DNA from 4 places in the Pseudomonas sp. LBUM1666 genome. Region 1 is predicted to be linked to each of the others. Evidence: predicted binding sites of a transcription regulator. Region 1 holds the regulator's gene; each other region holds the start of a gene.
What was found. The regulator FliA, encoded in region 1, starts transcription of late flagellar genes. The targets are predictions, from matches to a motif close to CTAAAGTTTNNNNNNNNNNNGCCGNTAA.
Positions count from the first base shown of each region.

Region 2: ACA056_RS28070 (methyl-accepting chemotaxis protein) is a predicted target of FliA. The motif match lies at 6,212-6,239, and genes of this name have one in related genera.
Region 3: ACA056_RS02080 (methyl-accepting chemotaxis protein) is a predicted target of FliA. The motif match lies at 1,619-1,646, and genes of this name have one in related genera.
Region 4: ACA056_RS06515 (methyl-accepting chemotaxis protein) is a predicted target of FliA. The motif match lies at 5,510-5,537, and genes of this name have one in related genera.

Region 1 is NZ_CP166789.1:4,564,817-4,572,886, forward strand. Features, by position in the region: gene ACA056_RS20875 (chemotaxis protein CheA) at 1-945, opposite strand, end outside; gene ACA056_RS20880 (protein phosphatase CheZ) at 983-1,771, opposite strand; gene ACA056_RS20885 (chemotaxis response regulator CheY) at 1,802-2,173, opposite strand; gene fliA (RNA polymerase sigma factor FliA) at 2,341-3,081, opposite strand; gene fleN (flagellar synthesis regulator FleN) at 3,078-3,908, opposite strand; gene flhF (flagellar biosynthesis GTPase FlhF) at 4,025-5,353, opposite strand; gene flhA (flagellar biosynthesis protein FlhA) at 5,365-7,494, opposite strand; gene flhB (flagellar biosynthesis protein FlhB) at 7,624-8,070, opposite strand, start outside.
Region 2 is NZ_CP166789.1:6,068,905-6,076,974, reverse strand. Features, by position in the region: gene rep (DNA helicase Rep) at 1-1,637, opposite strand, end outside; gene ACA056_RS28085 (putative bifunctional diguanylate cyclase/phosphodiesterase) at 1,901-3,574, shown strand; gene ACA056_RS28080 (NorM family multidrug efflux MATE transporter) at 3,685-5,082, opposite strand; gene ACA056_RS28075 (LysR substrate-binding domain-containing protein) at 5,241-6,161, shown strand; gene ACA056_RS28070 (methyl-accepting chemotaxis protein) at 6,345-8,070, shown strand, end outside.
Region 3 is NZ_CP166789.1:455,450-463,519, reverse strand. Features, by position in the region: partial or broken gene ACA056_RS02095 (HAMP domain-containing protein) at 1-751, opposite strand, end outside; gene ACA056_RS02090 (cell division protein ZapA) at 897-1,199, opposite strand; gene ACA056_RS02085 (hypothetical protein) at 1,196-1,426, opposite strand; gene ACA056_RS02080 (methyl-accepting chemotaxis protein) at 1,702-3,327, shown strand; gene ACA056_RS02075 (potassium/proton antiporter) at 3,774-5,516, shown strand; gene mscK (mechanosensitive channel MscK) at 5,551-8,070, shown strand, end outside.
Region 4 is NZ_CP166789.1:1,444,079-1,452,148, forward strand. Features, by position in the region: gene ACA056_RS06485 (LysR family transcriptional regulator) at 1-140, opposite strand, end outside; gene ACA056_RS06490 (multidrug/biocide efflux PACE transporter) at 231-665, shown strand; gene ACA056_RS06495 (SDR family NAD(P)-dependent oxidoreductase) at 718-1,476, opposite strand; gene ACA056_RS06500 (LysR family transcriptional regulator) at 1,598-2,494, shown strand; gene ACA056_RS06505 (inorganic phosphate transporter) at 2,629-4,242, opposite strand; gene ACA056_RS06510 (transporter) at 4,353-5,375, opposite strand; gene ACA056_RS06515 (methyl-accepting chemotaxis protein) at 5,649-7,274, shown strand; gene ACA056_RS06520 (hypothetical protein) at 7,387-7,824, shown strand; gene ACA056_RS06525 (hypothetical protein) at 8,010-8,070, shown strand, end outside.

The DNA.
Region 1 (8,070 bases):
TGGCGCCTTGGCGACAGGAGCAGAAACCACTGCGCCAGTGCCAACCTCGGTGAACTTGCCTTTGCCGTGCAATTCGTCGAGCAGCGATTCGAACTCGTGATCGGAGATCAGATCGCCGCCAGCCGCTTTAGCGGTTGGCGCAGCCGGGGCCGGGACCGCAGCAATGGCCGATTCCAGCGCATCAACGGCAAAGTTACCCTTGCCGTGCAGCTGATCGAGCAGTGCTTCGAACTCGTCGTCGGTGATATCGGAGCTGTCGCCTGCCGCTTTCGGGGCAGCCGGTGCGGCTGGCGCCGGGGCTACCGCATCGACGGCGAACTGGCCTTTACCGTGCAGTTGATCGAGCAACGACTCGAACTCGGCATCGGTTATTTCGTCGCTGGCCGACGCATTACTGCTCGGCGCTGGCACAGCTGCCGGGGCTTCTGCCTGAGCCTTGACGGCGTTCAGCGAGTCCAGCAGTTGTTCGAATTCGTTATCGGTGATGTCACCCGATTCGCTCTCGGCGGCAGGTTGTTCCACCACCTCGGCGACCGGTGCCGTTTCATCGGCGGTTTGCGGCTCGGCCAGGCGGGCCAGTGCCGCAAGCAATTCTGGCGTGGCAGCCGTGATCGGGCTGCGCTCGCGGACTTCGGTAAACATGCCGTTCACCGCATCCAGCGCTTCGAGAACCACGTCCATCAGTTCCGAGTCGACGCGACGTTCACCCTTGCGCAGGATGTCGAACACGTTCTCGGCGATGTGACAGCACTCCACCAGCTCGTTGAGCTGGAGGAAGCCGGCGCCTCCTTTTACAGTGTGAAAACCGCGAAAAATTGCATTGAGCAAGTCCGCATCATCGGGTCGGCTTTCAAGCTCGACCAGCTGTTCGGACAGTTGCTCTAGAATCTCGCCGGCCTCAACCAGGAAATCCTGAAGGATCTCTTCATCGGCGCCGAAGCTCATTAAGGGGGTGCTCCTAAAGGTCTAAAAACCTAAAAACCTAAAATCCAAGACTGGATAGCAAATCGTCCACATCGTCCTGACCGGACACAACGTCTTCTCTTTTATCGGCATGAATCTGCGGACCTTCACCCTGAGAGAGATGTTTTTGCGGATCTTTTTCTGCCAGCATCGCTTCACGGTCATGTTCGATGCCCGCAAAGCGGTCCACCTGACTGGCCATAAGCACGAGCTTGAGCAGGTTGCTTTCAACTTCGGTGACCAATTGGGTCACACGCTTGATCACCTGACCGGTGAGGTCCTGGTAATCCTGAGCGAGCAGAATGTCGTTGAGGTTGCTCGACACAACGCGATTGTCTTCGCTGCTGCGTGTCAGGAAACCGTCGACTCGCCGGGCCAGTTCGCGGAACTCTTCAGCCCCGACTTCGCGACGCATGAACCGTCCCCAATCGGTGCTCAAGGCCTGGGCTTCGTTGCTCAGGCCGTTGACCAGCGGCGTGGCGTTTTCCACCAGGTCCATGGTGCGGTTGGCAGCAGCCTCGGTCAGCTTGACCACATAACCCAGACGCTCGGTGGCATCCGTGATCTGCGAGACTTCCTCCGCTTGCGGCATGTGCGGGTCAATCTGGAAATTGACGATCGCGCTATGCAGCTCGCGGGTGAGCTTGCCCACTTCCTGATACAGGCCACGGTCACGGGTCTGATTGAGCTCATGGATCAGTTGCACAGCGTCGCCGAACCTGCCTTTTTCAAGGCTTTCGACCAGTTCGACCGCGTGTTTTTTCAGAGTCGATTCGAAATCGCCCTGTGAAGACTCGTTATGCTCCATAGCTCCCCCGTGGCGCAGTGGCTTCGCACATCAACCGATGCGTTCGAAAATCTTCTCGATTTTTTCTTTTAACGCCTGGGCCGTGAAGGGCTTGACCACATAGCCGTTAACACCGGCCTGGGCTGCCTCGATGATCTGCTCGCGCTTGGCTTCAGCGGTCACCATCAGCACCGGCAGGTGCTTGAGCTTTTCATCGGCACGCACGTGGCGCAGCAGGTCGATACCGGTCATGCCAGGCATGTTCCAGTCTGTTACCAGAAAGTCGATGCTGCCGCTGTTGAGAACCGGAATGGCGGTAGTGCCATCGTCGGCCTCGACCGTGTTGGTGAACCCAAGGTCACGCAACAGGTTTTTAATGATCCGCCGCATCGTTGAGAAGTCATCAACGATGAGGATTTTCATGTTCTTGTCCAATTCGACCTCCAAGCAGTCTTAAACGCGCCCAGCACCTGGACGCGCCATTTCAATCAATCCGGCAAAGCACTCAATGACTGTCTGGAGCACAACAGATCGGGACCGGTAAGGTTCAACACCCCACCAGCCGCGTTCGCAGTGTCCCCACACTGCCTTCAGCGCGCTCGCCACTCCCCCAAACGCCCCCGCAAACGGGCCGCGCACTGGCTGTGTAACTGGCTGACCCGAGATTCGCTGACCCCCAGGACCTCACCGATTTCCTTGAGATTCAACTCTTCGTCGTAGTACAGCGCCAACACCAGTCGCTCACGCTCCGGCAAATTGGCAATCGCGTCCGCCAGCGCCGCCTGGAAGCGTTCATCTTCCAGATCGCGTGACGGCTCGAGATGAGCACTGGCGCCATCCTCGTGCAGCCCTTCGTGTTCGCCGTCCTGCAACAGATCGTCGAAACTGAATAACCGGCTGCCCAGGGTGTCGTTCAAAATCCCGTAATAATCGTCGAGACTCAATTGGAGTTCGGCCGCAACCTCGTGATCTTTAGCGTCACGACCGGTTTTAGCTTCAATCGAGCGAATCGCGTCGCTGACCATCCGGGTATTGCGGTGGACCGAACGTGGCGCCCAGTCCCCCTTGCGTACTTCATCGAGCATCGCGCCGCGGATTCGAATGCCCGCGTACGTCTCGAAACTCGCGCCTTTGCTGGCGTCGTATTTGGTCGACACTTCAAGCAGGCCGATCATCCCGGCTTGGATCAGGTCTTCGACCTGGACACTGGCTGGCAGACGCGCCAGCAAGTGGTAGGCAATGCGTTTAACCAGTGGCGCGTAACGCTCGATCAGCTCGTACTGCGCGTCACGTGCCGACTTCTTGTAGAGGTTATAGCCACCGGCTGTCATAGCACAGGTCCTGCGGTTTGTTGCACGAGGCGCTCGACGAAAAACTCCAGGTGCCCACGCGGGTTGGCAGGTAGCGGCCAGGTATCGACCTTCTGTGCAATGGCCTTGAACGCCAGTGAGCACTTGGACCGCGGGAAGGCTTCGTAAACGGCGCGCTGCTTCTGCACAGCCTTGCGCACGCTTTCGTCGTAAGGCACCGCGCCGACGTATTGTAAGGCGACGTCAAGGAAGCGATCCGTGACCTTGGTCAACTTGGCGAATAGGTTGCGCCCTTCCTGCGGACTCTGGGCCATGTTGGCCAGGACGCGGAAGCGGTTCATGCCGTAATCGCGGTTCAGCAGTTTGATCAGTGCGTAGGCGTCGGTAATCGAGGTCGGTTCGTCGCAGACCACCAGCAAGACTTCTTGCGCTGCGCGAACGAAACTGACGACCGATTCACCAATGCCCGCCGCGGTGTCGATCACCAGCACGTCGAGGTTGTCACCGATATCGCTGAACGCCTGGATCAGGCCGGCGTGTTGCGCCGGGCTCAAATGAACCATGCTCTGTGTGCCGGACGCGGCCGGGACGATGCGAATGCCGCCAGGGCCCTGCAACAGTACGTCGCGCAGCTCGCAGCGGCCTTCGATCACGTCGGCCAAAGTTCGTTTGGGTGTCAGTCCCAGCAGGACGTCGACGTTCGCCAGCCCCAGATCGGCGTCCAACAGCATGACGCGTCGACCGAGCTCTGCTAGAGCCAGGGACAAGTTCACTGACACGTTAGTCTTCCCGACGCCACCTTTGCCGCCGGTCACCGCGATCACCTGTACGGGATGCATGCTGCCCATGAATTTTCTTTACCTTGTCTTACTTAGACGGAGGCCACATTACTGGCTGCGCGTTCACTAACTGAACAATGCATGGCAGACCATCGATGTAGGTACAAAAACTGTTCATTAATACCTCAGCCGACCTGCTTGGTCGGGCTGTGGTAAATATCAGCGAACATGTCGGCCATGGCTTCTTCGCTGGGTTCTTCTTGCATTTGCACGCTGACGGCGCGACTGACCAACTGATGACGACGCGGTAGATGCAAATCATCCGGAATCCGCGGGCCATCGGTCAGGTAGGCCACCGGCAATTCATGACTGATGGCCAAGCTCAACACCTCGCCCAGACTTGCCGTTTCATCCAGTTTAGTCAGGATGCAGCCAGCGAGCCCACAACGCTTGTAACTGTGATAAGCGGCCGTTAGAACCTGTTTCTGGCTGGTGGTTGCCAAAACCAGATAATTTTTCGATTTGATGCCACGACCGGCCAGGCTTTCGAGCTGCATGCGCAGTGCCGGATCGCTGGCCTGAAGGCCCGCGGTATCGATCAGCACCACGCGTTTGCGCAGCAAAGGCTCCATCGCCTGCACCAGCGATTGGCCCGGATCGACATGCGTCACCGACACATTGAGAATCCGGCCCAACGTCTTGAGTTGTTCCTGAGCACCAATGCGGTAGCTGTCCATGCTCACCAACGCGATATTCTGCGCGCCGTACTTGAGCACGTAACGGGCGGCGAGTTTGGCCAGGGTGGTGGTCTTGCCCATGCCGGCAGGGCCGACCATGGCAATCACGCCGCCCTCTTCCAGAGGCTCGATTTCCGGTGTGGCGATCATCCGCGCCAGGTGCGCCAGCAACATGCGCCAGGCCTGACGAGGTTCTTCAATATCGGTAATCAGCGCCAGCAAATCGCGTGACAACGGGCCGGACAGACCAATGCGTTGCAGGCGACGCCAAAGGTTGGCCTGGGCCGGACGGCTGCCTTGCAGCTGATTCCAGGCCAGAGAGCCGAGTTGCACTTCCATCAGTTCGCGCAGGCTGTTGAGTTCGAAACGCATCGAGTCGAACGCCCGTGGGTCGACGCCACCAGAGACAGGTGCCGCAGCCGGTGCAGGACGACGGGGCTCGGTGTAGGTCGGCTCGATCAGCGGCTCGGCGGCGGTCAGTGGCAGGCCGGCGAACAATTGGCGATTGGTGGACTTGTCGCTCTCGCCATCGCTGCGCAGGCTCAGTTCGGCCTGGGCGGTGACGATCCGCGATTGGGTCTTGCGCAGCTCGTCTTCGAGTTCCATGTTCGGAACGCGCGGAGCCAGCGCCGACAATTTGTAATCCAGGGCAGCCGTCAGCTCGACACCACCGGCGATCCGGCGGTTGCCAATGATGGCGGCATCAGCGCCCAGCTCATCACGAACCAGCTTCATGGCCTGACGCATATCGGCGGCGAAAAAACGCTTAACTTGCATAAACCACTACCTCAGCCGTTGGGCCCTACTGTCGCAACGATGGTCACTTGCTTGTTGTCAGGAATTTCCTGGTAAGCCAACACATGCAAACCCGGGACTGCCAATCGGCCGAATCGCGACAGCATCGCGCGAACCGGACCGGCTACCAGCAGAATCACCGGCTGACCTTGCATTTCCTGACGCTGCGCCGCATCGATCAACGAGCGTTGCAGTTTCTCAGCCATGCTTGGCTCCAGCAGAACGCCCTCTTCCGAGCCTTGTCCTGCCTTCTGAAGACTATTGAGCAATATTTGTTCCAACCTTGGCTCCAGAGTGATCACTGGTAGCTCGGAGTCAGTGCCTACAATGCTTTGGACGATTGCGCGGGATACGCCGACGCGCACCGCGGCCACCAGCGCGGCAGTATCTTGACTCTTGCTGGCATTGTTGGCGATGGCTTCGGCAATGCTGCGAATGTCCCGTACTGGCACCTGTTCGGCCAGCAAAGCCTGCAAAACCTTGAGCAACTGCGACAGCGACACCACGCCCGGCACCAGCTCTTCAGCCAGCTTCGGCGAGCTTTTGGCCAGCAATTGCATGAGTTGCTGCACTTCTTCGTGACCGATCAACTCGCTCGAGTGCTTGTACAGAATCTGGTTCAAGTGGGTTGCCACTACCGTACTGGCATCGACCACGGTGTAACCGAGGGATTGTGCCTGGGCACGCTGGCTGATTTCGATCCAGACCGCCTCCAGACCGAAAGCCGGATCTTTGGCGGTAATGCCATTGAGCGTGCCGTAGACCTGGCCCGGATTGATTGCCAGTTCGCGGTCCGGGTAAATTTCCGCCTCAGCGAGGATCACCCCCATCAGGGTCAGGCGATAGGCACTCGGCGCCAGGTCGAGGTTGTCACGAATATGCACGGTCGGCATCAGGAAGCCCAGATCCTGGGACAGCTTCTTGCGCACGCCCTTGATCCGCGCCAGCAACTGACCACCCTGATTGCGGTCCACCAGCGGAATCAGCCGGTAGCCGACTTCCAGGCCGATCATGTCGATCGGAGTGACGTCATCCCAGCCAAGCTCCTTGGTTTCCTGAGCGCGGGCTGGCGATGGCAGCAGTTCCTGTTGTCGCTTGACCTCTTGCAGTGCCTGAACCTTGACCACGTTCTGCTTCTTCCAGAACAGGTACGCGCCGCCAGCCGCCAGGGCTGCCATGCTGAGAAAGGAAAAGTGCGGCATGCCCGGCACGAGGCCCATTACCGCCATCAAACCCGCCGCCACGGCCAACGCTTTGGGCGAGGCGAACATCTGGCGATTGATCTGCTTGCCCATGTCTTCCGAACCGGAAGCACGGGTCACCATGATCGCTGCAGCTGTAGATAAAAGCAGTGATGGCAATTGCGCCACCAAACCGTCACCGATGGTCAACAAGGCGTACACCCGACCGGCATCGCCGAAGGTCATGCCGTGCTGGAAGATACCGACCGCCATGCCGCCGATCAGGTTGATGAACAGAATCAGCAGGCCGGCAATGGCGTCACCGCGGACGAACTTGCTGGCACCGTCCATGGAACCGTAGAACTCGGCTTCCTGTGCCACTTCCATCCGGCGCAGTTTGGCTTGGTTCTGGTCGATCAGGCCGGCGTTCAAGTCGGCGTCGATGGCCATTTGTTTACCGGGCATCGCATCGAGGGTGAAACGCGCGCTCACCTCGGAAATCCGCCCGGCGCCTTTGGTCACCACGACGAAGTTGATGATCATCAAAATCGCGAAGACGACGATACCGACCACGTAGTTACCGCCGATCACCACCTCGCCAAAGGCCTGGATCACCTTACCGGCGGAGGCGTGACCGTCCTGACCGTGGAGCATCACCACTCGCGTGGAGGCGACGTTCAGCGCCAGGCGCAACAGAGTCGCCACCAGCAGAATGGTCGGGAACACCGCGAAATCCAGCGGCCGCAACGCGTAAACACAGACCAGCAACACCACGATCGACAAGGCAATGTTGAACGTGAAGAACACGTCCAGCAGGAACGGCGGGATCGGCAACATCATCATCGCCAGCATGACCAGCAGCAACAACGGCACACCCAGATTGCCTCGACTTAAGTCGGCAACGTTTGTGCGAGCACTGTTGAATAACTGAGAGCGATCCACCGGTTTTCCCCGTTCCTTTAAAGCAAACTTTTGACGCCTGAAGCAGGCGCAGAGCCGCTACTGCAAGAAGCCTTCCAACTTTTGCAGAGACGCGAAACAGAGGGGTTTAATGAGTACCCGTAGCAGCCATCAGGAATCGCGCCGCAGATCCGGCGGAATCGGCAAATCATGCTTGAGCGGATCCGGGCGTTTACCCTTGCCGGCGCGGTGCTGGCGGATCTGGTAGACGTAAGCGAGCACCTGGGCGACGGCAAGGTAGAGCCCGCCAGGGATTTCCTGATCAAGTTCGGTGGAGTAGTAGATCGAACGCGCCAGTGCCGGCGACTCAAGCAGCAGCACTTCGTTGGCCACAGCGATTTCACGAATCTTCAAGGCCAGGAAATCGCTGCCCTTGGCGATCAGCATCGGCGCCCCACCCTTGTCCGGATCGTACTTGAGCGCTACGGCGTAGTGAGTCGGGTTGGTGATCACCACATCGGCGTCGGGGATCGCCGCCATCATCCGGCGCTGGGACATTTCGCGCTGCAGCTGGCGAATCCGTTGTTTGACCTCCGGCCGTCCTTCCTGGTCCTTGTG
Region 2 (8,070 bases), 1.5 Mb from region 1:
TCTTCCTGCTGACGTTCCAGCATGTCGCGCAGGACGAGTTTGCCGATGGCGTCTTCGACGGTCATCTCGCCTTCTTCGTCTTTTTCGAGGGTGTTCTTCAACGCCTCGATCAAGAACCAGACGTTACCCATGCGGTAATCGGCGGCCTTGTCGCTGGAGCTGTTGGTGCGCAGCCAGTTCTCGTAGTCGATGTCCATGACCATGCTGCGCAGCGCCGAGATCGGGTCTTCACCGGCGCACTGCTCGCGGACCTTGTCCATGAAGCGCTTGAAGCGCGACAGCCGATCGGTGAAGCGCGTATCCAGATGCTCGCTCAGACCGATTTCGTCGGTGGCGGCGTACATCGAGATTTTGCGTTCGGTGGCGTAGTTGCCAAGCTTTTCCAGCGTGGTCGAACCGATCTCCCGGCGTGGGACGTTGATCACCCGCAGGAAGGCGTTGTCGTCGTCCGGGTTCACGATCAGGCGGAAGTAGGCCATCAGGTCTTTCACTTCCTGACGACCGAAAAAGCTGTTGCCGCCGGACAGGCGATACGGAATCTGGTGGTGTTGCAGCTTCAGCTCGATCAGCTTGGCCTGGTAGTTACCGCGGTACAGAATCGCAAAATCGCTGTACGGCCGGTCCGTGCGCAAGTGCAGAGTCAGCAGTTCCACGGCCACGCGTTCGGCTTCGGCGTCTTCGTTGCGGCAACGGATCACGCGGATCTCGTCGCCGTGGCCCATCTCGCTCCACAGCTGCTTTTCGAATTCGTGTGGGTTGTTCGAGATCAGCACGTTGGCACACCGCAGGATGCGGCTGGTGGAGCGATAGTTTTGCTCCAGCATCACCACTTTCAGGGACGGGTAATCGTCCTTGAGCAACATCAGGTTTTCCGGACGGGCGCCGCGCCAGGCGTAGATCGACTGGTCATCGTCGCCGACCACGGTGAACTGGTTGCGCGTACCGATCAGCAACTTCACCAGCAAATACTGACTGGCGTTGGTGTCCTGGTACTCGTCCACCAGCAGGTAGCGGACTTTGTTCTGCCATTTTTCGAGGATGTCGGCGTGTTCCTGGAACAGTTTCACCGGCAGCAGGATCAGGTCGTCGAAGTCCACCGCGTTGAACGCCTTGAGCGTGCGCTGATAGTGGGTGTAGACGATGGCGGCGGTCTGTTCCTTGGGGTTGCGGGCGTTTTCCAGGGCTTCGGGCGGCAGGATCAGGTCGTTTTTCCACGAGCCGATCATGTTCTTGATCTCGTCGACGCCGTCGTCGCCCGAGTATTCCTTCTGCATGATGTCGGTCATCAAGGCTTTGACATCAGTCTCGTCGAAGATCGAGAAACCCGGCTTGTAGCCCAGCCGCACGTGTTCCTTGCGGATGATGTTCAGGCCCAGATTGTGGAAGGTGCAGACGGTCAGGCCGCGGCCTTCGCCGCCCTTGAGCAAGGTGCCGACCCGTTCCTTCATCTCGCGCGCTGCCTTGTTGGTAAAGGTCATGGCGACGATGTACTGGGCGCGAATGCCGCAATTCTGGATCAGGTGCGCAATTTTGCGGGTGATCACGCTGGTCTTGCCGGAGCCTGCACCGGCGAGCACCAAAAGAGGGCCGCCGACGTAGCTCACGGCTTCTTGCTGCCGGGGATTGAGTCGGGACATACGAAATCAGGGAGTCGTTTGCGAAATGGGCCGGCATTTTAACAGGCTCAGCGAATTGTGCTGCTCTCTCCGACTTGTGACGCAGCACGCTATCTATATTTGCCGGTTTTGATACTTTCACGCAGGATGCGCGATGAATGTGCGTCTATTGTTCGTTATTCAAGATACAAAGCCGCGTTTCATAACCGAGGTCATTTGGTCATTGGTTACCGGCGCTGCATAATGCCCGCCGCCTACATCTTTGCAGAGTCTAGGGAGCTAGCTTGTCTACGCCTGTCGAACCCTTGCGTTTGCTGCTACTGGCCGAAGAGCCAGCGTGGGCAGCGTTGTTGCGCGAGTGTCTGGCTCCGATGGGGAGCTCGACCGTGCTAATCAGCGCGCCGAGCTGGGAGTCGGTCAGCAGTCTGTTCGATGACAACCGCAGCGCGGTGTTGTTGACGATTCCAGCGCTTCAACCTCTACCTGGCCGTTGCAGCCTGCCAACGGTATTGCTGCTCGAGCACGAACCACTGGCGCCGCCCGATGGGGTGAGCGACTGGCTGGTACGCGATCACCTTGATCCCGGCATGTTGCGCCGGTGCCTGCGGCATGTGCGCGAGCGTGGCGTGCTGGAAAACACCCTGCAGCGCCTGGCTGAGCAAGACCCGCTTACTGGCATCGCCAACCGCCAGGGTTTCCAGACCTTGCTGGCGGCACGCCTGGCGGAAAACGACGGCCGCGGCCTGGCCCTCGGTCATCTCGACCTCGACAACTTCCGTCACGCCAACGACGCCCTCGGCCACCAGGCCGGCGACCGGTTGATCCTGCAAGTAGTCGCGCGGCTGAAAAGCCAGCTTGAGGCCGGCGATCAACTGGCGCGACTGGGCAGTGATGAGTTCGCCCTGCTAATCGACACCCGCCGCGCGCCTCAGCGCGCCGAATGGATGGCCGAGCGCATTACCGAAGCGCTGGCCGAGCCTTACTGGGTCGACGGCGAAAGCCTGCTGATCGGCTCCAGCCTCGGTATTGCCCACGCCCGGGCTCAGGCCGGCGCCGACCCGCTGATGTGGCACGCACACATCGCCATGCAACAAGCCAAAAGTACTCAGGGCTGTACCTTTCACATCTTCAACGAACGCATCAATCGCAATGCCCGCAGCATGGCCGACCTCGAAAGCGAGCTGCGCCGGGCGTTGCGCCGGGATGAACTGGAACTGCATTACCAGCCTCGCCTGAACCTTGAGGACGGCCAGATCGTCGGCCTCGAAGCCTTGGTGCGCTGGCGCCATGGCGAGCGCGGGTTGCTGGCGCCCAGCGAGTTCGTGCCGCTGGCCGAGCAGAGCGGTTTGATCGTGCCGTTGGGTTACTGGGTGATTTCCCGGGCCCTGCGGGACATGCAGGCGCTGCGCGAACGCGGTTTGCCAGCGCTGCACATGGCGATCAACCTGTCGTTCCGGCAGTTTCAGGACAGCCAATTGCTGTCGACCCTGAGCCGGCTGATCGCCGAGCGCGGCGTCGAGGCGCAGTGGCTGGAGTTCGAACTGACCGAAACCGCGGTCATGCGCCGCAGCGATCTTGTGAAGCAGACCATGGATGCCTTGGGGCGTCTGGGTGTGCGCTTCTCCCTCGACGACTTCGGCACCGGTTTCTCTTCGTTCGTGCACCTCAACAGCCTGCCGATTGCCTTATTGAAGATCGACAAGAGCTTTGTCGGCGGCATGGAACAGCGCGAAGAGAATCGCAAACTGGTCCACGCGATGATCAATCTGGCGCACAACCTCAATCTTGAAGTGGTCGCCGAAGGCGTAGAAACGCCGGAGCAACTGGATCTGTTGCGCGGGTTTGGCTGCGATCAGGTGCAGGGATATTTGATCAGCAAGCCACTGCCGTTGGCGGAGCTGGTTGAGTATTTGACCTTTGGCAGCAGCCAACAGCCCGCACTGGAGGTCGTGGTTTAAACGCGGACTCAATGTGGGAGCGAGCCTGCTCGCGATGAGGCCCTGTCAGTTAACAATGATGTTGACTGACACTCCGCCATCGCGAGCAGGCTCACTCCCACAGGGGGATCTCAGTCTGGCTGAGCGATTTGGAAACTTGTTCCTGACGACGGCTCCTGTCTGATCATCCGCTTCATCTTCCACTCAAACGCCCACGTCAGGCTCACCGCCGCGCACGCCAGCCCCAGCGCCAACCCCCACCAGACGCCTGTCGGCCCCCAATTCAAATGGAAGGCCATCCACCAGGCGGCTGGCGCACCAATCAGCCAATAGCAGCCCAAACCTACCAGGAACGTTGTCTTGGCATCCTTAAGCCCGCGAATGCAGCCCATGGCGATGGTTTGCGTGCCGTCGAACAGCTCGAACCACGCGGCGACCGCCAACAGGCTCACGGCCAGGTTGATGACGTCGCGAAACGCCGGGTCGTTGTGGTCCAGGAACAAACCGATCAACTGATTCGGCAGCAACCAGAAGACCATGGCGAAGGCAAGCATCGCCGCCGCGCCAAAAGCGATGCCGACCCGTCCGGCCAGCCGTGCATTCAGCAGCTGCCCGGCGCCGTAGTGCTGCCCGATGCGCATGGTGATCGCATAGGAAATCCCCGCCGGAACCATGAACGCCACCGAGACGATTTGCAGGGCAATCTGGTGTGCGCCCATTTGCGTACTGCCCATGGTGCCCATGCATAGCGCGGCGAACGCAAACAGTCCGACTTCCACCGCGTAGGTGCCACCAATCGGCAGGCCCAGGCGCCACAGTTCCTTCAGATACTGACGGTTAGGCCGCGACAGGCCTTGGCGCAAGGGATAAGCGTCGTAGGCCGGATGCCGACGGATGTGCCAGGCCAGCGCCAGCGCCATGCAGTTGGCGACAACAGCGGTAACCAGCCCGATGCCCATCAGCCCCAGTTTCGGCAGGCCGAACATGCCGGTAATCAATGCGTAATTGAGCAGGAAGTTGGCCACGGTGCCGCCGAGGCTGATGACCATCACCGGTGTTGCCCGGCCGATGGCGCTGGTGAAGCCACGCAGGGCCATGAAGCTCAGGTAGCCGGGCAGGGCGAACGGCAGGATCAGCAGGAACTGCCCGGCCGCGTGGACGTTGGTTTCGGTCTGGCCGAACAGTAGCAACACCGGTTTGAGGTTCCACAGCAGCAGCCCGGCCACCAAGGCCATCAACCACGCCAGCCATAACCCTGCCTGGGTCAGCCTGGCGGCGCCGACGATGTCGCCGGCGCCCTGACGGATTGCCACGAGGGTGCCGACCGCGGCGATCACGCCAATGCAGAAAATCGACACGAACGAGTAAGTTGCTGCGCCCAGGCCGCCACCGGCCAGCGCCTCTGGACTCAGGCGCGCCATCATCAAGGTGTCGGTGAGGACCATCAGCATGTGCGCCAACTGCGAGGCAATCAACGGCCCCGCCAGCCGCAGGATGGCCCAGAGTTCGGTACGTGCTGGATGCTGCATGGTCATCACGCTCGATTATCAGAGAGGACAGGAAAGCGTCGATTCTCGGCGCTCTACGGGGTTTGCACAAAGGGATAAAAAGGATGGGTTGCATGATTCAAACTCATGCTGGAGAGTTTCTGCTAGGGTGACCGAATCCCGCTATAGGAGCTTTCCGAATGTCCCGTCGTCTTCCTCCCTTGTATGCCCTGCGCGCATTCGAAGCGGCGGCGCGGCACAGTTCGTTTACCCGTGCGGCCGAAGAACTATCGATCACCCAAAGCGCGGTCAGCCGACACATTCGTACGCTCGAAGAGCATTTTGCCTGTCGGCTGTTTCACCGCAGTGGGCGCAATCTGCAACTGACCGAGTCGGCGCGGTTGATCCTGCCCGGTATTCGCGAAGGCTTCACTGCCCTGGAGCGGGCCTGCAATACCTTGCGCGCCGAAGATGACATCCTGCGCATGAAAGCGCCGTCGACCCTGACCATGCGCTGGCTGCTGGCACGGCTCAGCCGCTTTCGGCACCTGCAACCTGGCAACGAGGTGCAATTGACCAGCGCCTGGATGGACGTCGATTCGGTGGACTTCAACCATGAACCGTTCGACTGCGCCGTCATCCTCAGCAACGGGCATTTTCCGCCGGACTGGGAAGCGAGTTTCCTGTTCCCGGAAGAGCTGATTCCAGTCGGCGCGCCGAATCTACTGCAGGATCAACCGTGGGACGTCGCACGGCTGGCCAATACCGAACTGCTGCACCCGACGCCGGATCGTCGTGACTGGCGCAGTTGGCTGGAACGCATGGGGCTGGCGGATCAGGTGTCGCTCAAGGGCGGGCAGGTGTTCGACACGCTGGAGCTGGGCATGATCGCCGCCGCCCGAGGTTATGGCGTGTCCATGGGCGATTTGCTGATGGTGGCGGAAGATGTCGCTCAGGGACGTCTGAGTCTGCCGTGGCCGACGGCCGTCGCCAGCGGTGAAAAATATTACCTGGTCTGGCCGAAAACCCGCCCCGGTGGTGAACGTTTGCGCAGGCTCAGCGACTTCCTGCAAGGCGAAGCCCGAGCAATGGAATTGCCCGACGTTCAACACTTGGGCTGAATCGATAGAGCCGCCGCAATGGCGGCCTTGAGCCATATCCCGGTTAATTACTCAAGTATTCCGATTTACCGCCGAAAATGCAGGTGGAACCTTCGTGCAGGTTCGACGCAATTCCCATTATTAGAATTTTGCTGAGTGTGCAGCCAGATCAAGGAGGATCCGGTCGCTCGGCCAGGAGCTGTCATGTCTCAACCTCGTGCCCGGATCGCCTCACAGCTTGGTCTTGCGCTTGCCGTGATACTGGCGATTGTCATCAGCGGCAGTAGCGTGTTCGCCCTGCGTTCGCTGGATACCGCCAACCTCGCCACCCGCGAAGAGCACCTGGCCAGTGAAGCCCGGTTGCTGGCCGATCAGTTGAGTACCTTTCACGGCACGTTGCGTGAAAGCACCCAGCGCCTGAGCGGCCTGTTCGAGAAGCGCTTCAGCGCCGGTTTGAGCGTGCACCCGGATGAACCGGTGGCGGTAGCGGGCGCGCAGACGCCGGGCCTGCACCTGGGCAGCGAAGTGCTGAACAACAATTTCAAGGAAGTGGACGAGTTCAAGCAAATGACCGCCGGCGTTGCGACTGTGTTTGTGCGCAGCGGCGAAGACTTCATTCGGGTCAGCACGTCCCTGAGCAAACAGGACGGCACCCGAGCCATCGGCACGCTGCTCGATCACGCGAACCCGGCCTATGCCCGCTTGATGGCGGGGCAGGCCTACGTCGGTCGCGCCTTGCTGTTCGAACGCTCCTACATGACTCAGTACACTCCCGTACGTGACAGCGGCGGTAAGGTGATTGCCGTTCTGTTCGTAGGATTTGACTACACCGACGCGCAGAACGCGCAGTTCGCCAACCTCAAGCGCTTCCGTATCGGCCAGACCGGTTCCCTGGCGCTGCTGGATGAACAGAGCAAATGGCTGGTGCCGATCGCGGGCGTACAAGCGCTGGATCAGGCGACTCCGACCATCGTTGGTTTGGCGAAAACGCCGGGCAAGGGCGAGTTCTGGAGCGACAAGTCCGAAGATTTCTACAGCATTGCCGTACCGTTTGAAGGCGGCCCATGGTCGGTCGTGGCGAGCATGCCGAAAACCGAAATTCGTGCCGTGACCTGGAGTGTCGGGATTCAATTGGCGATTGGCAGTCTGCTGGCGATGTTGATCGCGGTGGGGGCGGCGGTCTGGTTGCTGCGCAGCAAACTCGCGCCGCTGGGTGATTTGGTGCGTCAGGCGGAAGCCTTGGGCGCCGGTGATTTGAGCGTGCGTCTGAACGTATCGAGCAATGACGAAATCGGTCAGCTGGCCCGCGCGTTCAACCAGATGAGCCAGGCGCTGTCGACCATGGTCGAGCACATCCGCAAGGCCTCGCAAGAGGTCAACAGCCGCGCCCAGGCCTTGTCCGGTCTTTCCGGTGGCGCCTATGAAGGGATGGAGCAGCAGTCGGGCGAAATCACCAGCATGGCCGGTGCGGTGGAAGAGTTCAGCGCAACGTCCCTGAACATTGCCGACAACATGGGCAGCACTCAGCGTCTGGCCCAGGAAAACGCACAGCAAACCCAGATCGGTCGTACGTCGATGGACGAAGCGTCCTCGTCCCTGGAACAAATCGCCGGCGCGCTGAACAGCACGGCGACGGTGATCAATACCTTGGGTCAGCGCTCCCAGGAAATCGGCGGCATCGTCGGTGTGATTACTTCGATCGCCGATCAAACCAACCTGCTGGCCCTCAACGCCGCTATCGAAGCCGCTCGTGCCGGTGAGCAGGGGCGTGGTTTTGCAGTCGTGGCCGATGAAGTTCGTAACCTGGCCTCACGCACTCGCGAAGCGACCGACGAAATTTCCGGCATGATCCAAAGCATTCAGCAGGAAACCGGTAACGCCATCAGCACCATGGAGCAGGGCAACCTGTTGATGCAGGAAGGCCTGTCGC
Region 3 (8,070 bases), 2.2 Mb from region 1:
ACGGCAGGCTTAACGCCAGATAATCTTCGCCATCGCGATCGAAGCTGCTGTGGGTGGCAGCTTGTTGGCCCATGACGGCTTGCGCTGCCGTGGCGCCAATCTGTTCGGCCAAGGAGCGTTTGCCGCTGAATTGCGCTTCGGGGTGAACCTGGATCAAACCGTCGGAACGCACGAGATAGACCTTGCCGCGCTCACCGAAGTTGAAGTTGTGGATCAGCTCCGACAGCTCTTTCATGCTCAGGCCAAGCCCGGCAACGCCCACGACTTTGCCGGCTTGCTCGACCTTGAGGTCGATGAACAGCGCCAACTCTCCGGTCGCGGTGTCATTGTCGATATTGAGGGTGCGCGGCTGGTTGCTGTCGAGGAATGAATAGAACCAGGCGTCTTTGGGGTTGGAGCGGCTGAGGGTCCGGTCCAGGCCTTTTTCGGTGAAGTAGTGGTTTGAAGCGGTGCCGACGATCAGCGCGGTAAAGGCTTTGTGCTCGGCGCGAATGCCTTCCAGATACTCCACGAACGTGGCGGTCTGAGCGCTGTTTTCGCCCCCGGCCAACCAGTCGCGCACCATGCTGTTGCTGGCGATGTCCTTGGCGGCGGTAAGAGGTTGAACGAGGATTCGTTCGATGTCGTTGCGCATCGCTTCGATGCTCGACGGTAGCGCTTGTTCGACCAGATAGCGCTCGGCGAGACGGTTGACCACGAGGGTATAAATGCCAACCACGATCAGAATACTGACCAGCAGGGCGGTGCCCATGCTCAGGATCAACTGCCATTGAATACTGCGTCGCCAGAACTGCATGGAGCACCCCCAAAGAATAAGAGGCTGAAACACTGCAACAGCCGTGCCGATTGTATACAACACAAACGACAATTTATTCTTTGGTTGTGTGCAAAGCCGATCAGGCCTGATTGATCGTCTTGGAGATCACTTCAACCGTGGCGCTGACTTGCTCTTGGTAACGGTCGAGTTCCTGCTTGTGCTGTTTCTGCATTTCGATCTGCTGGGAACACAGATTCATCGCGGCCAGCACCAGCAAGCGGTCACCGATCAGTGTCGGGTACTTCTTTTTGGTGTCAGCCAAGGCAGCCTTCAGCATTAACGCGGCGTCCAGCAGGGTTTGCTCTTCCCCGGCCGGCGCCTTGATCGAATAGTCCTCCCCCAGGATCGAGACGACTTTTACCCCTGCGGCGCCGTGATTCATGCGCTGACTGGGCCGGCGCTGACGCGCTCAACCAGGGCCTGGATACGAGCAGCGGTGGCACCTTGTTTCTCTTCCTGTTCCATCAGCGCCAGTTGCAGGCTTTCGTTTTCATCCTTGGCATGGGCCAGTTCTGCGCTCAGGGTTTGGTTAGTGCCGAGCAGGGTCTGGTTCTGTTGCACCAGGTCGCTGACCAGCTGTTCCAATTGGCTTAGGGATGCTTCCAACATTTTGATTTTCCAAGCATTTTCAAAGGGCGCGTACGATAAAGAAAAGTCACCACGGATGCCAGGGTTATTGGGGCGCAAGGCCTTGATTTTCCTGGCGGGCGACCTTCCTCGCGAACTTTAAAGACTGTGATTGGCGAATCTGGTTCCTGCACTTCGTCGCCGGAGCGGTTGTGCGACAAAAACGCGCAGGGCCTCAAGACTTTAGTCGTATGACCGATAAGTCACCCATACGTCAGTCTCAGCGCCGCACGGATGCGCTCTTTTCGGTAAACACCATGTCCCTTCGTAATATGAATATCGCACCGCGGGCGTTCCTCGGTTTCGCCCTGATTGGCGGTTTGATGCTGGTTTTGGGGGTATTTGCCTTGAACCAGATGAGCAAGATTCGCGGCGCCGGTGAAGACATCGCCTCCATGAGTGTGCCGAGCATCAAGAGCCTCGACGAATTCACTCAGCTGACACTGCGCCTGCGGGTGCTGTCCTACCGTTTGCTGGTGAACCGCGAACCGGACGTGCAGCAGAAAACCTTCGAGCTGTTTGACTTGCGCAATCAGCAGATCCGCGACGCTCAACGAGTCTACGAACCGCTGATCGACGGCCCGCAGGAGCGTGCGGCTTACGATCAATACGTGCAGTTGCTGGCGCAGTATCGCCAACTCGAAGACCGGATGAAGACGCTGTCGCGCAACAACCAGGTCGACGAACTGCGCACCATGCTCAACAGCGAATTGCTCTCCAACTCCGAAGCGGTCAACTCGGCCCTGGCAAAGTTGCTTGAGATAAACACCCGACAGATCGAAGCAACCGACACCCTTGCCGGTGAGCAATATTCGACGTCTCTCAATCTGGTGATCACTTTGCTGGTCATCGCCAGCGGCCTGACCTTGCTCTTTGCCTGGTTGTTGACCAACAGCATCACCAAGCCGATCGCCAACGCCCTGAGCGCTGCCGAAGAAATTGCTGAAGGCAACCTGACCCGCCCGATCACCGTAGACGGTGAGGACGAAGCCGGCCGCTTGCTGCTGGCCATGTCGAAAATGCAGGACAAGCTGCGCGACACCCTGCAACGGATTTCCGGTTCCGCCACACAACTGGCGTCCGCCGCTGAAGAGCTCAACAGTGTCACCGACGAAAGCGCCCGTGGCCTGACCCAGCAGAACAATGAAATCGAACAGGCCGCCACCGCGGTCAACGAAATGACCAGCGCCGTGGAAGAAGTCGCGCGCAATGCCGTCAGCACGTCCGAAGCCTCGAAAAATGCCACCACCTCCGCCGGTGATGGTCGTGACCTGGTGCAGGAAACCGTCAGCGCCATCGAACGCATGAGCGCCGATGTGCAGAGCACTGCGACCCTGATTGGCGACCTGGCCAACGAGTCCCGGGACATCGGCAAAGTGCTGGACGTGATTCGCGGCCTGGCTGACCAGACCAACTTGCTGGCATTGAACGCAGCCATCGAAGCGGCCCGTGCCGGTGAGGCCGGTCGTGGTTTTGCCGTGGTGGCGGACGAGGTTCGTGCACTGGCGCATCGCACCCAGCAGTCGACCAGCGAAATCGAACGCATGATCGGCAGCATCCAGAGCGGTACCGAACACGCGGTGGATTCGATGCGCAACAGCACCGAGCGTGCTGAGTCGACGTTGAACATTGCTCGTGGTGCTGGCATGTCGCTGGACACTATTAATAGCGCCATCGTCGAAATCAACGAACGCAACCTGGTGATCGCCAGCGCTGCCGAAGAGCAGGCACAGGTGGCCCGCGAAGTGGATCGCAATCTGGTGAACATTCGTGATCTGTCGGTGCAGTCGGCGACCGGGGCGAATCAGACGAGCGCTGCCAGCAATGAGTTGTCGCGGTTGGCGCTGGACCTGAACAACATGGTTGGGCGGTTTAGCCTCTGATCGGGATTGGTGGTGCTTTCAAGAGCCACCCCTCACCCCAGCCCTCTCCCCATAGGGGAGAGGGGGAAAGGGAGCAGATCTTCGTGCTGTTCAGAACCTGAGTTCGACTCGCAATCTCAGGTCGCAATATTTCGCACAAGCACCTCGGTCAGTCCCCTCGCCCCTCTGGGGAGAGGGGGAAAGGGAGCAGATCTTCGTGCTGTTCAGAACCTGAGTTCGACTCGCAATCTCAGGTCGCAATATTTCGCACAAGCACCCCGGTCAGTCCCCTCGCCCCTCTGGGGAGAGGGTTAGGGTGAGGGGTCGGTTGCAAGTCGAACAAAATCCAGGCCACGCACTGTCAAAAAACCTTTTTGACAGCATCACATTTCAACAGGTTAGAATCGCTGGCACGCAGACTGCATGGTCAGTTTGTGCCCGCCTTTCAGCTTTCTGGAGTACTGCCTTTGAATGCGACGACCATCAACAGCCTGTTCTTGATCGGCGCGTTGCTGGTAGGTGCAAGCATTCTGGTGAGCTCACTTTCATCGCGCCTCGGTATCCCGATTCTGGTGATCATCCTCGCGGTGGGCATGTCGGCCGGCGTCGATGGCGCCGGCATTATTTTCGATAACTACCCAACGGCTTATCTGGTCGGCAACCTCGCGCTGGCCGTCATCCTGCTCGACGGCGGCTTGCGCACCCGGGTTTCCAGCTTCCGCGTGGCGTTATGGCCGGCGCTGTCGCTGGCGACGGTCGGGGTGTTGATCACCACCGGGCTGACCGGCATGGCAGCCGCGTGGCTGTTCAACCTGAACCTGATTCAGGGCCTGCTGATCGGCGCTATCGTCGGCTCCACCGACGCTGCGGCGGTGTTCTCGCTGCTCGGCGGCAAAGGCCTGAACGAACGGGTCACCGCCAGCCTCGAGATCGAGTCCGGCAGCAACGACCCGATGGCGGTGTTCCTCACCGTGACCCTGATCGACATGCTCGCCAGCGGCCAGACCGGCCTGCAATGGAGCCTGCTCGGGCACTTGATGCGTGAGTTCGGTATCGGTGCTGTCATCGGCCTGGGCGGCGGCTGGGTCATGCTGCAACTGGTCAACCGTATCCACTTGGCTACCGGCCTTTATCCGATCCTGGTCATTGCTGGCGGATTGGTCGTGTTTGCCCTGACCAACGCCTTGCACGGCAGCGGCTTTTTGGCGGTGTACCTGTGCGGCCTGGTCATCGGCAACCGCCCGGTGCGCAGCCGCCACGGCATTTTGCACATGCTCGACGGCATGGCCTGGCTGGCGCAAATCGGCATGTTCCTGGTACTGGGGCTGCTGGTAACGCCCCACGACCTGTTGCCGATTGCCTTGCCCGCTCTGGGTCTGGCGCTGTGGATGATTCTGTTTGCCCGGCCGTTATCGGTAATGGTCGGCCTGCTGCCGTTCAAGGCGTTCCATGGGCGCGAAAAGGCGTTCATTTCCTGGGTCGGGTTACGCGGCGCGGTCCCGATCATTCTCGCGGTGTTCCCGCTGATGGCCGGCCTGCCCAACGCCCAGCTGTATTTCAACCTCGCCTTCTTTATCGTGTTGGTGTCGCTGCTGGTGCAGGGTACGAGCCTGCCGTGGGTGGCGAAGCTTTTGAAAGTGACCGTTCCGCCGGAGCCGGCGCCAATCTCCCGCGCAGCTCTGGAAGTCCACGTCACCAGTGAATGGGAGCTGTTCGTTTATCGCCTCGGTGCCGAGAAATGGTGCATCGGCTCGCCCCTTCGCGAGCTGAAAATGCCCGAAGGCACCCGCATTGCGGCACTGTTTCGTGGCCAGCAACTGCTCCATCCGTCGGGTAGTACGGTGCTCGAAGTCAACGATTTGCTGTGCGTAATCGGCCATGAACACAACCTTCCGGCCCTCGGAAAACTCTTCAGTCAGGCACCGCAACGGGGCCTCGATTTGCGCTTCTTCGGCGACTTCGTACTCGAAGGAGACGCCCAGCTGGCTGCGGTTGCGGCGCTGTACGGATTGAAAGTCGAAGGCATAGATCCGGACATGTCGCTCGGCCACTTCATTGCCCATAAAGTGGGCGGTGCACCCGTAGTCGGTGACCAGGTGGAGTGGAACAACACCATTTGGACCGTCGCGGTCATGGAAGGGAACAAGATCGGCAAAGTGGGCGTCAGATTCCCCGAAGGAAGTCGCCCCGGTCCGGGACTCTTCCTCTAAACTCCACACTTCGTCTCGTTTTCGATCGGTCTCTATGTCAACCCTGCGCACCTTTTTCGTCATGGCCCTGCTGGGCTTGAGTCTTTCTGTCGGTACATTGCAAGCGGCCGAACCGCCGTCCAGCGAAGCCGTGCAGGCAAACCTGAACAAGATCGCCGACCGCAAATTGCCGGAAGCCGATCAGAAAGCCCTCCAGAGCATCCTGCAAAGCACGCTGACACAGCTCAACAACCAGCGTGATTACGAGCAGAAACTGGCCGATCTCAAGCAGCAACTGGCCAACGCCCCAAAGCAGAACATCGAGAACCAGCGAGAACTGACCAAGCTCAAAGCCTCCAAAGTGCTGCCAGTACCGCAGCGCTATGCCAAAGAGCCTATTCAGCAACTGGAGCAAATGCTCACCGAGCGCTCCACCCAGCAAAGCGATCTGCAGAAAGCCCTGGCTGACGCCAACAGTCTGGTGATTACTGCCCAGACCCGCCCCGAGCGCGCACAGGCCGAAATTTCCACCAGCCAGACACGCATCCAGCAGATCAACAACATCCTCAAGATCGGCAAGGACGCTGGCAAGACCTTGACCCCTGAGCAACGCGACCTGCTCAACGCCGAACTCGCAGCACTGAACGCCCTGATTCCGTTGCGTCGCCAGGAACTGGCCGGCAACAATCAACTGCAGGACTTGGGCAACAGCCAGCATGACTTGCTCTCGGAAAAATCCGATCGTCTGGATCAGGAAATCCAGGAGCTGCAAACCCTGATCAACCAGAAGCGCCTGGCCCAGTCCCAGGAGACGGTGACGCAGCAATCCATCGAAGCGCAAAAGTCCGGCGGCAGCACCCTGCTGGCTACCGAAAGCGCGGCCAACCTGAAACTCTCGGACTATCTGCTCAAAAGCACTGACCGCCTCAACGAAGTCACCCAGCAGAACCTGCAGACCAAGCAGCAACTGGACAACGTGACCCAGAGCGATTCGGCGCTGGACGAGCAGATCAACGTGCTAAAGGGCAGCCTGCTGCTCTCCAAGATTCTTTACAAACAGAAACAGGCCCTGCCACGCCTCAAGCTCGACCGTGACCTGGCCGACCAGATCGCCGATATTCGCCTCTATCAATTCGAAGTCAGCCAGCAACGGGAACTGCTCAGCAACCCGGCGACCTACGTCGACAACCTGCTGTCGACTCAGCCTCCCGAGCAGGTCACCCCGCAACTGCGCAAGAGCCTGCTGGAACTGGCCACGACCCGCGCCGACCTGCTGGAGCGGCTGAACCGCGAACTCAGCGCGGTGCTCAACGAATCCATCACGTTGCAACTCAATCAGAAGCAACTGCTCAGCACCGCGCAAAGCCTGCGGGCGACCCTCGATGAGCAGATGTTCTGGATTCCCAGCAACAAACCGCTGGACCCGGAGTGGATGCGCGCCGTACCGGAGCGCCTGGAACGTCAGGTCACTACGCTGCCGTGGGCTTCCAGCCTGAGCGAATTAAGTGACGGTCTGACCCAACGGCCGCTGCTGTTCCTGCCCCTGGCGCTGTTGATCGGTGCCCTGCTGTGGCGGCGCAAAAGCCTGTATGCCCGACTGAGCAAAGTTCACCAGGACATCGGCCACTTCAAACGCGACAGCCAGTGGCACACGCCGCAGGCAATCCTGATCAACATTCTGCTGGCGATGCCGGTCTCCCTGGGCCTGGCCTTGTGTGGCCTGGCCTTGCAAATCGACGCCCGCGGACAAAACGCGAACATGGGCGCGGCGCTGCTGCAAATGGCCCAGGCCTGGCTAGTGTTCTACACCGCTTACCGGATCCTCGCGCCGGGCGGCGTGGCCGAACTGCATTTCCGCTGGGAAAAACCTCAGGTCGAATTCCTGCAGGGCTGGGTCCGTCGACTCGGGCTGGTGGTCATGGCGTTGGTCGCGGTGGTGGCAGTCGCCGAGCTGCAACCCGCGACCCTGGCCGATGACGTACTCGGCATGCCGGTAGTGCTGACCTGCTACGCGTTGATGGCCTGGCTGCTCAGCCGCCTGTTGATCAGCAGCCCGACTCACCAGAACGCTTCGCTGTTCCGCAAGGCCGTGGGGATCATGTTCACCGTCCTGCCTGTCGCGTTGTTCGTGGCGGTGTGCTTTGGCTACTACTACACCGCGCTGAAGCTCAGTGACCGGTTGATCAATACCCTTTACCTGCTGATGTTCTGGCTGGTGATCGAGGCCACCTTCGTGCGCGGCCTCAGCGTTGCGGCACGCCGTCTGGCCTACCAGCGCGCCCTGGCCAAACGCCAGGCTGCGAAAGAGGCCGGTGACGGTGAAGCGGTGATCGAAGAGCCGACCCTGGACATCGAGAAGGTCAACGAACAGTCCCTGCGCCTGATCCGCCTGGCACTGCTTGGCGGGTTCATCGCGGCGCTGTATTGGGTCTGGTCCGACTTGATCTCGGTGTTCTCGTATCTGGACAACGTCACCCTCTACGAATACACCAGCGGCACTGGCGCCAACATGAGCATGGTGCCGATCAGCATTGGCGACATGCTCGGCGCGCTGATCATCATCGGCATCACCTTC
Region 4 (8,070 bases), 3.1 Mb from region 1:
GTCAGGTTCAAGTCGATTTCAAGGCTGGCCACGGCGGCGCTGATGGTCGACTGACTGCGGCCCAGTTTGCGCGCCGCGGCGGAAAACGAGCCTTGAGTCGCGGCCTGAACGAAGGCCTGCAACACTTCTTGAGAGGCCATGAACTATCGCCTTGATCGATGGTTATTGGTTATGAAGTATCGGTGTGAAGAAGGATCATGGCAACCACAGTCACTCAGAGGAGTCTGGCCATGAGCGCCAACAAATCCATTACTGAACGTATTTTCCAGGCCATTGGTTTCGAATTGCTGGCGATCCTGATCTGTACCCCGTTGCTGGCGTGGATCATGGACAAACCGATGCTCGACATGGGCGTCGTGACCATGGCTATCGCGGCACTTGCCCTGGCCTGGAACGTGGTCTTCAACGGATTGTTCGACCGTGCGCTCAAACACTACGACATCGTGCACAACGCGTGGGTACGTGTTGTCCATGCGCTGTTGTTCGAAGGCGGTCTGGTCGCAGTGGGTGTGCCGTTGATTGCCTGGTGGCTGAAGGTCAGCCTGTGGCAAGCGTTCGTGCTGGATATCGGCGTGCTGCTGTTTTTCCTGCCGTACACCTATGTCTACCACTGGACGTATGACGTGGTACGGGAGCGGGTCCTGATGCCTCGCGCAGTTCGTTGAACGTGGTCATTTTTGTGGCGAGGGGGCTTGCCTCCTCGCCACAGGTTTCAGGTTACAAAAACATCCCGCCCGACGCCTCGATGCGCTGCCCATTGATCCACTGACTTCCCGGCGCCAGCAGCAGCGCAATCGCAGCACCGATATCGTCCGGCTGACCAACGCGCCCCAACGCGGTATTGCCGGCGACATAGCTGTTCACGTCGCTGTTATCTCGCACCGTGCCGCCGCCAAAATCGGTTTCGATCGCGCCAGGCGCCAGGGTGTTCACGGAAATGCCGCGCGCACCGAGTTCTTTCGCCTGATAACGCGTCAGCACTTCCATTGCGCCTTTCATCGCCGCGTAAGCGCCGTAACCCGGCAAGCTGAAGCGGGTCAGACCGCTGGAAACGTTGAGGATGCGGCCACCGTCAGTCATCAGCGGCAGCAGGTTCTGGGTGAGGAAGAACGGCCCCTTCAGATGGATGCTCATCAGTAAATCGAACTGGGCGACGGTGGTGTCAACGAAGTTTGCATTCAGGCCGATGCCGGCGTTGTTGAGCAAAAAGTCGAAGTGATCGCGATCAAAACGACTGCGCAATACATCAGCGACTTGCGTGGCGAAATCTGCGAAGCCTTCACTCTGGCCAACGTCCAGTTGCAGCATGACGGCACGAGCGCCGAGGCTTTCTATTTCTGTGACCAGTGCTTGTGCCTCATCGGCGCGGCTGTTGTAAGTGCCGATGATGTCGATGCCTTGGGCTGCCAAATGCAGGGCTGCGTTTTTGCCAAGGCCGCGGCTGGCGCCGGTGATCAGTGCGATTTTACGGTTCATGGGACTTCCTCAAGGAGCAGTGGGTGATGACGTGGAGGAAGTTTATTTATCCGTCCTGAAGTGATAAACAGGCTTAAATCGGAATCACTGGTCGGTTAATCCGAACAATAAAGGTCGGCCCATGAACAAGCTGGAACTGCTGCGTACCTTCGTTCGCGTCACCGAGATGTCGAGTTTTACCCTCGCCGGTGAAAGCCTGGGTTTGCCCAGGTCCACCGTGTCCGAGCACGTCCAGGCCCTCGAAATGCTGGTCGGCACGCGGTTACTGCAACGCACCACGCGCAAGGTTCAGGCGACTCAGGACGGCTTGGTGTTGTACGAGCGCAGCAAGGATTTGCTGTCGCACATGGATGAAATCGAAGGGCTGTTTCGCCAGGACGAGGCGTCGCTCGTTGGGCGGATTCGCATCGACATGCCAAATATTCTGGCCCGTCGGGTGGTGATGCCGCGTTTGCCCGAGTTCATGGCGCAGCACCCCAATCTCGAGCTGGAAATCAGCAGCACCGACCGCCGGGTCGATTTGCTCAGCGAAGGGTTTGATTGCGTGGTGCGAGTCGGCGCGCAGCCGGATCTATCGGTGGTCGCTCGCCACCTCTGCGATTTTTCGATGGTCAACTGCGCCAGCCCCGAGTATCTGCGGCGTTATGGCGTGCCTGAACGGCTCGAAGACCTGACGCAGCATCGGCTGGTCCATTACGTCGGCGTACTCGGTTCGCGGTCGGAGGGTTTTTTGTACGAGCAAGAGGGCAAGCTGCATCGAGTGCCGATGGCGGGCAGCGTCACGGTCAACAGCACCGATTGCTACGAGTCGGCGTGTCTGGGCGGTTTCGGTTTGATCCAGGCGCCGTTGATGGGCATGCAGCCCCACCTGCTCAGTGGCGAGTTGGTGGCGGTGCTGCCGCAATTCAATGCGCCATCCATGGAGGTTTCGCTGCTCTACGCCCGGCAACGGCATTTGCCGTTGCGGGTGAGAGCGTTCATGGACTGGCTCGGGCAAGTGATCCAGTCCACCATTTGAAAAATAATACATAACCTGTGGGAGCGAGCTTGCTCGCGATGGGGGCTTAACATTCAACGCAGATGTCGACTGTCTGTCCGCTATCGTCGGAACGCCGCCCGGAGCAAGCTCGCTCCCACAGGTACTACTGCGTATCAGAAGAGTTTGGTGAACAACCAATACAAACTACCCGACAACAGAATCGCCGCCGGCAAGGTCAACACCCAGGCCATCAGCAGGTTGCGGACGGTCTTCATCTGCAAGCCGCCGCCGTTGGCGACCATGGTCCCGGCTACGCCCGATGACAGTACATGAGTGGTTGAGACCGGCAGGCCGAACATGTCCGCCGCGCCGATGGTCAGCATCGCGACGGTTTCCGCCGAGGCGCCTTGCGCGTAAGTCAGGTGGGTCTTGCCGATTTTCTCGCCGACCGTCACCACGATGCGTTTCCAGCCGACCATGGTGCCCAGCCCCAGAGCGATGGCCACCGCGATTTTCACCCACAGCGGAATGAACCGTGTGGCGTTGTCGATCTGCTGCTTGAACAGTTGCAGTTTGCCGCTGGTGTCGGCGTCGAAGTTGCCGACCTTGTTTTTGTCCATCAGGCGAATGGTTTCGCTGGTCAGGTACATGTCGTTACGCACGTTGCCCATGGCCTCGGCCGGGACCTTTGAGAGCGAGCCGTAGCCCTTCACTTCGTTCCCGATATTGCCGGTTAACGCGGCGAGGGCGGGGATCAGTTGTGGTGTGGCTTCCTTGCTGCGCATGTATTCGGACAACACCGCGCGAGGATCGGCGGGCGCTGGCAGCGGCGAACTTTTGACCAGCGCTTGCTGGGTGACTTCGGCCACGGCGGCAAACTGCAGCGCCTGGTCCGCCGGCATAGTGCGGTTCAGCGCGTAAGCCATCGGCAGCGTGCCGACCAGAATCAGCATGATCAGGCCCATGCCTTTCTGGCCGTCGTTGGAACCGTGGGCGAAGGACACGCCGGTGCAAGTCAGGATCAACATGCCGCGAATCCACCACGGTGGCGGAGTGTCGCCCTTCGGTGCCTTATACAGCGCACGATTCTTGACGAAAGCCCGCAAGGCCAGCAGCAATAGCGCGGCGAACACGAAGCCGATCAGCGGCGACAGCAACAGCGCGTAACCGACTTTGGTTGCCTGCGCCCAGTCCACACCGCTGGTGCCGTCGCGGCCGTGCATCAGGGCATTGGCCACGCCGACCCCGATGATCGAGCCGATCAGGGTGTGCGACGAAGACGCCGGCAAGCCCAGCCACCAGGTGCCGAGGTTCCACAGGATCGCGGCGATCAACAGGGCGAAGATCATGGCGAAACCGGCGGAGGAACCGACTTGCAGAATCAGCTCCACCGGCAGCAGAGCGATGATGCCGAACGCCACCGCGCCGCTGGACAACAGCACCCCGAGGAAGTTGAAGAACCCGGACCAGGCCACTGCGAAATTCGGCGGCAAAGAGTTGGTGTAAATCACCGTGGCCACGGCGTTGGCGGTGTCGTGAAAACCGTTGACGAACTCAAAGCCGAGGGCAATCAGCAGCGCCACGCCCAACAGCAGAAACGGCGTCCAGGTGGTCACCACGGTGCCGAGTTCGTTCATGTCGTGCATCAGGCTGTAGGCAGTGAACAACAGCCCGCTGCCCAGCACGGCGAAGAAAATCACGATGGTCAGCAGGCCGGGCTTTTTATCGAGTTGCGGTTTGGCGTTACTGGCGGGCGCCTGGGCGGCGGTGAAGGAAGGAGTAGCCATGACGGACATTCCTGAGGGGAGAAGGAGTGTCGCCCATGATCGTTGCTGAATGTTACAGAGAGGCTGCGTTGGATCAGTGTTTGGGTTTTTAAAGGCAGAATCAAAAGATCTTAATAATCCTGGCGCTTACGAAACGCCCAACGCCCCGCAATCACGGTAAACGTTGCGACCAATGCCACCAGGATCCAGAACCCTTCCGGGTCGCCGGAAAGCGGCACCCCACCGACGTTCATGCCAAAGAACCCGGCGATGATGTTGATCGGCAACGCCAGCACCGTGACCACGGTCAGGGTGAACAGCGTGCGGTTGCTCTGTTCGTTGAGGTTGGCGGCGATTTCTTCCTGCAACAGCTTGATCCGTTCGCCCAGCGCCGTGAGGTCGTTGATGATCAGCGCGAACTCCTCGGTGGACTTGCGCAGCTCCTTGACGTCTTCCTTCTGCAACCACTGCGGCGGGCGATTGAGCAGGCGCAGCAACGAGCCCGGTTCCAGTGCCAACAAGCGTTGCAGGCGCACCAGCACCCGTCGGTTGGCACCCAGCTCAGCCCGGTTGGTCGACAGCCGCGAGGACAGCAACTCATCTTCGACCTGATCAACGCTGAGGCTGGTCTTGCGCACGATCTGGGTCAGCACTTCACCCTGATCTCGCAGCAGATGCACCAGCAATTCCAGCGGCGAGCGAAAGCATTCACCGGCCTTCACCGACGAACGCAGCTTGTCCACCGAGTGCAGCGGTTGCAGGCGTGCGCTGACGATCAGCCGACTGCGGGCGCAGACCCACAGCGTCGAAACATCGGACGAAACCATGCTGCTGAGGTTGAACACCACGTCGTTGACCACCGCCAGCAACGCTGAATCCACATGCTCGATGCGCGTCGAACGGGAGCCCTCATGCAGCGCTTCGAAAAATTCGTCGGGCAATTCCAGATGGCTTTTCATCCAGCGTTCGCATGCGGCGTGGGCCAGATTCAGGTGCAGCCAGAGAAATTCGTCGTTGTCGCCGGGTTGTTGCAGGCACTGCAACGCCTTGGCCGAATCGAGCTCGCGACCGCGCTCGCCGGGGCGAAAACTGAAACCGTACAGCAGACCGAACAGGTCCGTGTCGCGATGGCTTTGGTCGATGCTGTGGTTCATGAGGTCTCGCTGTGAGGAGGCGCCTGTCGCGGGTTTCACAGGTTCACTTGAGCCGCATCATCGCAAGGAGCTTTGACAGTTTTGTGACAGGTGCGTGGCGCTGGCCAAGTGCCTTCTACCGATGGTCGGAAGCGCTCAAGAAAGGCTCTGGCACGCCGATGAGGCTGATGTTGAAGTTGCGATTCTGGTCGTCAGCCAGCGTCGCAGACAGGGATGTCCGGACACCTTTGCACGCCTGTCGGGCGTGCCTTATCCCTGCCATGAGATCACTCGATGTTTTTGCAAAAATCCCTGAGAGCACAAATCCTTGCTTTGTTGAGCGGCAGCCTGTTGGCCATGTTGCTGATCGCCCTGGCCTGCTTTCACTTTCTGTCCAGCGGTGTTCAGAGCTACGCGAATCTGATCGAAGGCCCGCTGCACACATCGCAATTGATCGATGAAGCCAACCTGCAATTCAAGGTGCAGGTGCAGGAGTGGAAAAACGTCCTGCTACGCGGCAAGCAGCCTGCGGATCTGGACAAATACTGGAAGCAATTCGAAGACCGTCAGCGCGACGTGCAGGGCATCCTCGGTGAACTGGCCGGGCAGAAGGGTATCGAGCCGTCACTCAAGACTCGCATCGAACGCCTGCGGGACGAACATCGTCTGTTGGGCGCGGCTTATCAGAAAGGCCGTGACGCCTACGTGGCGGCAGACGCCGACCCAACGGTTGGCGACACGGCGGTCAAAGGTGTGGACCGCGCGACCAGCGATCAGATGAGCGAGTTGGTCAGCGAATTGCGCAAGCAGGGTGCCGAGCAATCGAAGCTGATCAGCGCCGATGCCGATCGCACCGTGTTGCTGGGGATCATTGTGATGCTCGCCTCGGGTCTGTTGATCGGGTTGCTGAGCCTGTGGCTGGTCAACCGCAATCTGGTCGAACCGATTCGCAAACTGATCGAGTACGTGGCGCAACTCAGCCAGGGTCGTTTCGCCGAACGCGTGGCCAGCACCCGTCAGGACGAGCTGGGTAAACTGGCAATGGCCGCCAACACCCTGCGCGATTTTCTTGCTGAAACCTTCAGCCGTTTGCAGCGCAGCGCCTCGGATTTGGACAGTGCCAGCGGTGAACTGAACTCCATCGCCACCCTGATGGCCAGCGGCACTAACGAGCAGTTCAACCGCACCGATCAGGTGGCCACGGCGATGAACGAAATGTCCGCTACTGCGCAAGAAGTTGCACGCCACGCTGCCGATGCGGCACGTGCCGCCGACGATGCCGACCAGTCCGCCCAGCAGGGCGAAAAAGTCATGCAGGGCACCATTCACACCATCACCCAAATGCGCGGCGAAATCGCCAATACCGCCACGGTCATCCGTCGTCTGGAAACCGACAGCGGGCGCATCGGCAAGGTGCTGGAAGTGATTCGCGGCATCGCCGAGCAGACCAATCTGCTGGCGCTCAACGCCGCCATCGAAGCCGCCCGTGCCGGTGAAGCCGGGCGCGGTTTCGCGGTGGTGGCCGATGAAGTCCGCAGCCTGGCCCAGCGCACGGCGGCGTCGATCATCGAGATCAACCAGATCATTCAAACGGTGCAAACCGGTGCGGTGGACGCCGCTCAGGCGATTGAAAGCGGTCAGTCGCGCAGTGAGGAAAGTGTCGAGCAAGTGACTCAGGCCGGCGCCATGCTGGAGCGCATCACCCTTGCCGTGGAAGCCATCCGCGACATGAACCGCCAGATCGCCACCGCCGCGGAAGAGCAGACGTCGGTGGCCGAAGACATCTCGCGCAACCTCACGGAAATCACCAGCATCGCCAGTACCAACCTGGACAACGTGCAACGCACCGAAGCGGCCAGCCACAACCTGCACGGGTTGTCGGGGCAGTTGAATGAAGTGACGGCGCGGTTAAGCGCGTAACGGGAAGGGCTGTGTACCGGTTTGCTTACCGAGTCGGTACACAGTCGATCTCAAGTCCGCAGTGTCGATGTCGATGACCACGGTAATCCCATAATTCCAATGGAAAACCGCCATGGTCAGCATCACTTCCGTTTCGATCACCCCGACGGCCACGACTGCTTCGAACAAGACTGCCCTCAGCGACAGCACCGAAGACACGTCAGTCACGGCAACCGCTGAGGCGTCCAGCGACGCCACCAAGGTATCCGCCGGCGGCGCCCCCGCGGCGAGCGGTAGCAGTTCCAGCAGCAGCGAAGAATCCGATACGGTGAAAGAGCTGCGCAAGCAGATCGCCGAGCTGCAAAAGCAATTGCAGGAACAACAGCAGCAACTGCAAGCGGCCCAGGCCAGGCAGGAAAGCGCCGAAGCAAAAGCGGCGGACGTTGCGGCGGCGCAGTCGCAGATTGCGACGACTTCGGGCTCGTTGCAGACCGCGACGACGGCGTTGTTGCAGGCATTGCAGGATTCCGGTTCCAGTACGTCCGGCGCGCTGGTCAGCATGTCCGCCTAAGCACTGATATTGACGGAGTCTGAACACTCAGGCGACCGTTGATCGAATACGCTTGCCTGAGGCATCTGATTTAGCCACTACCTGTTATTTCTGACAGTAGACAGGTTTTTTTCGCAGCGCTAGATAACCACTGGCACGCATTTTCGACCCGAACTTGCGCCAGTACTTTCACAAGGAGCGTTGCGATGGCCGAATTATTGAGCCCTATGACAGTTGTCGGTGGTCAGGTAGTCGTTTTGTACGTGG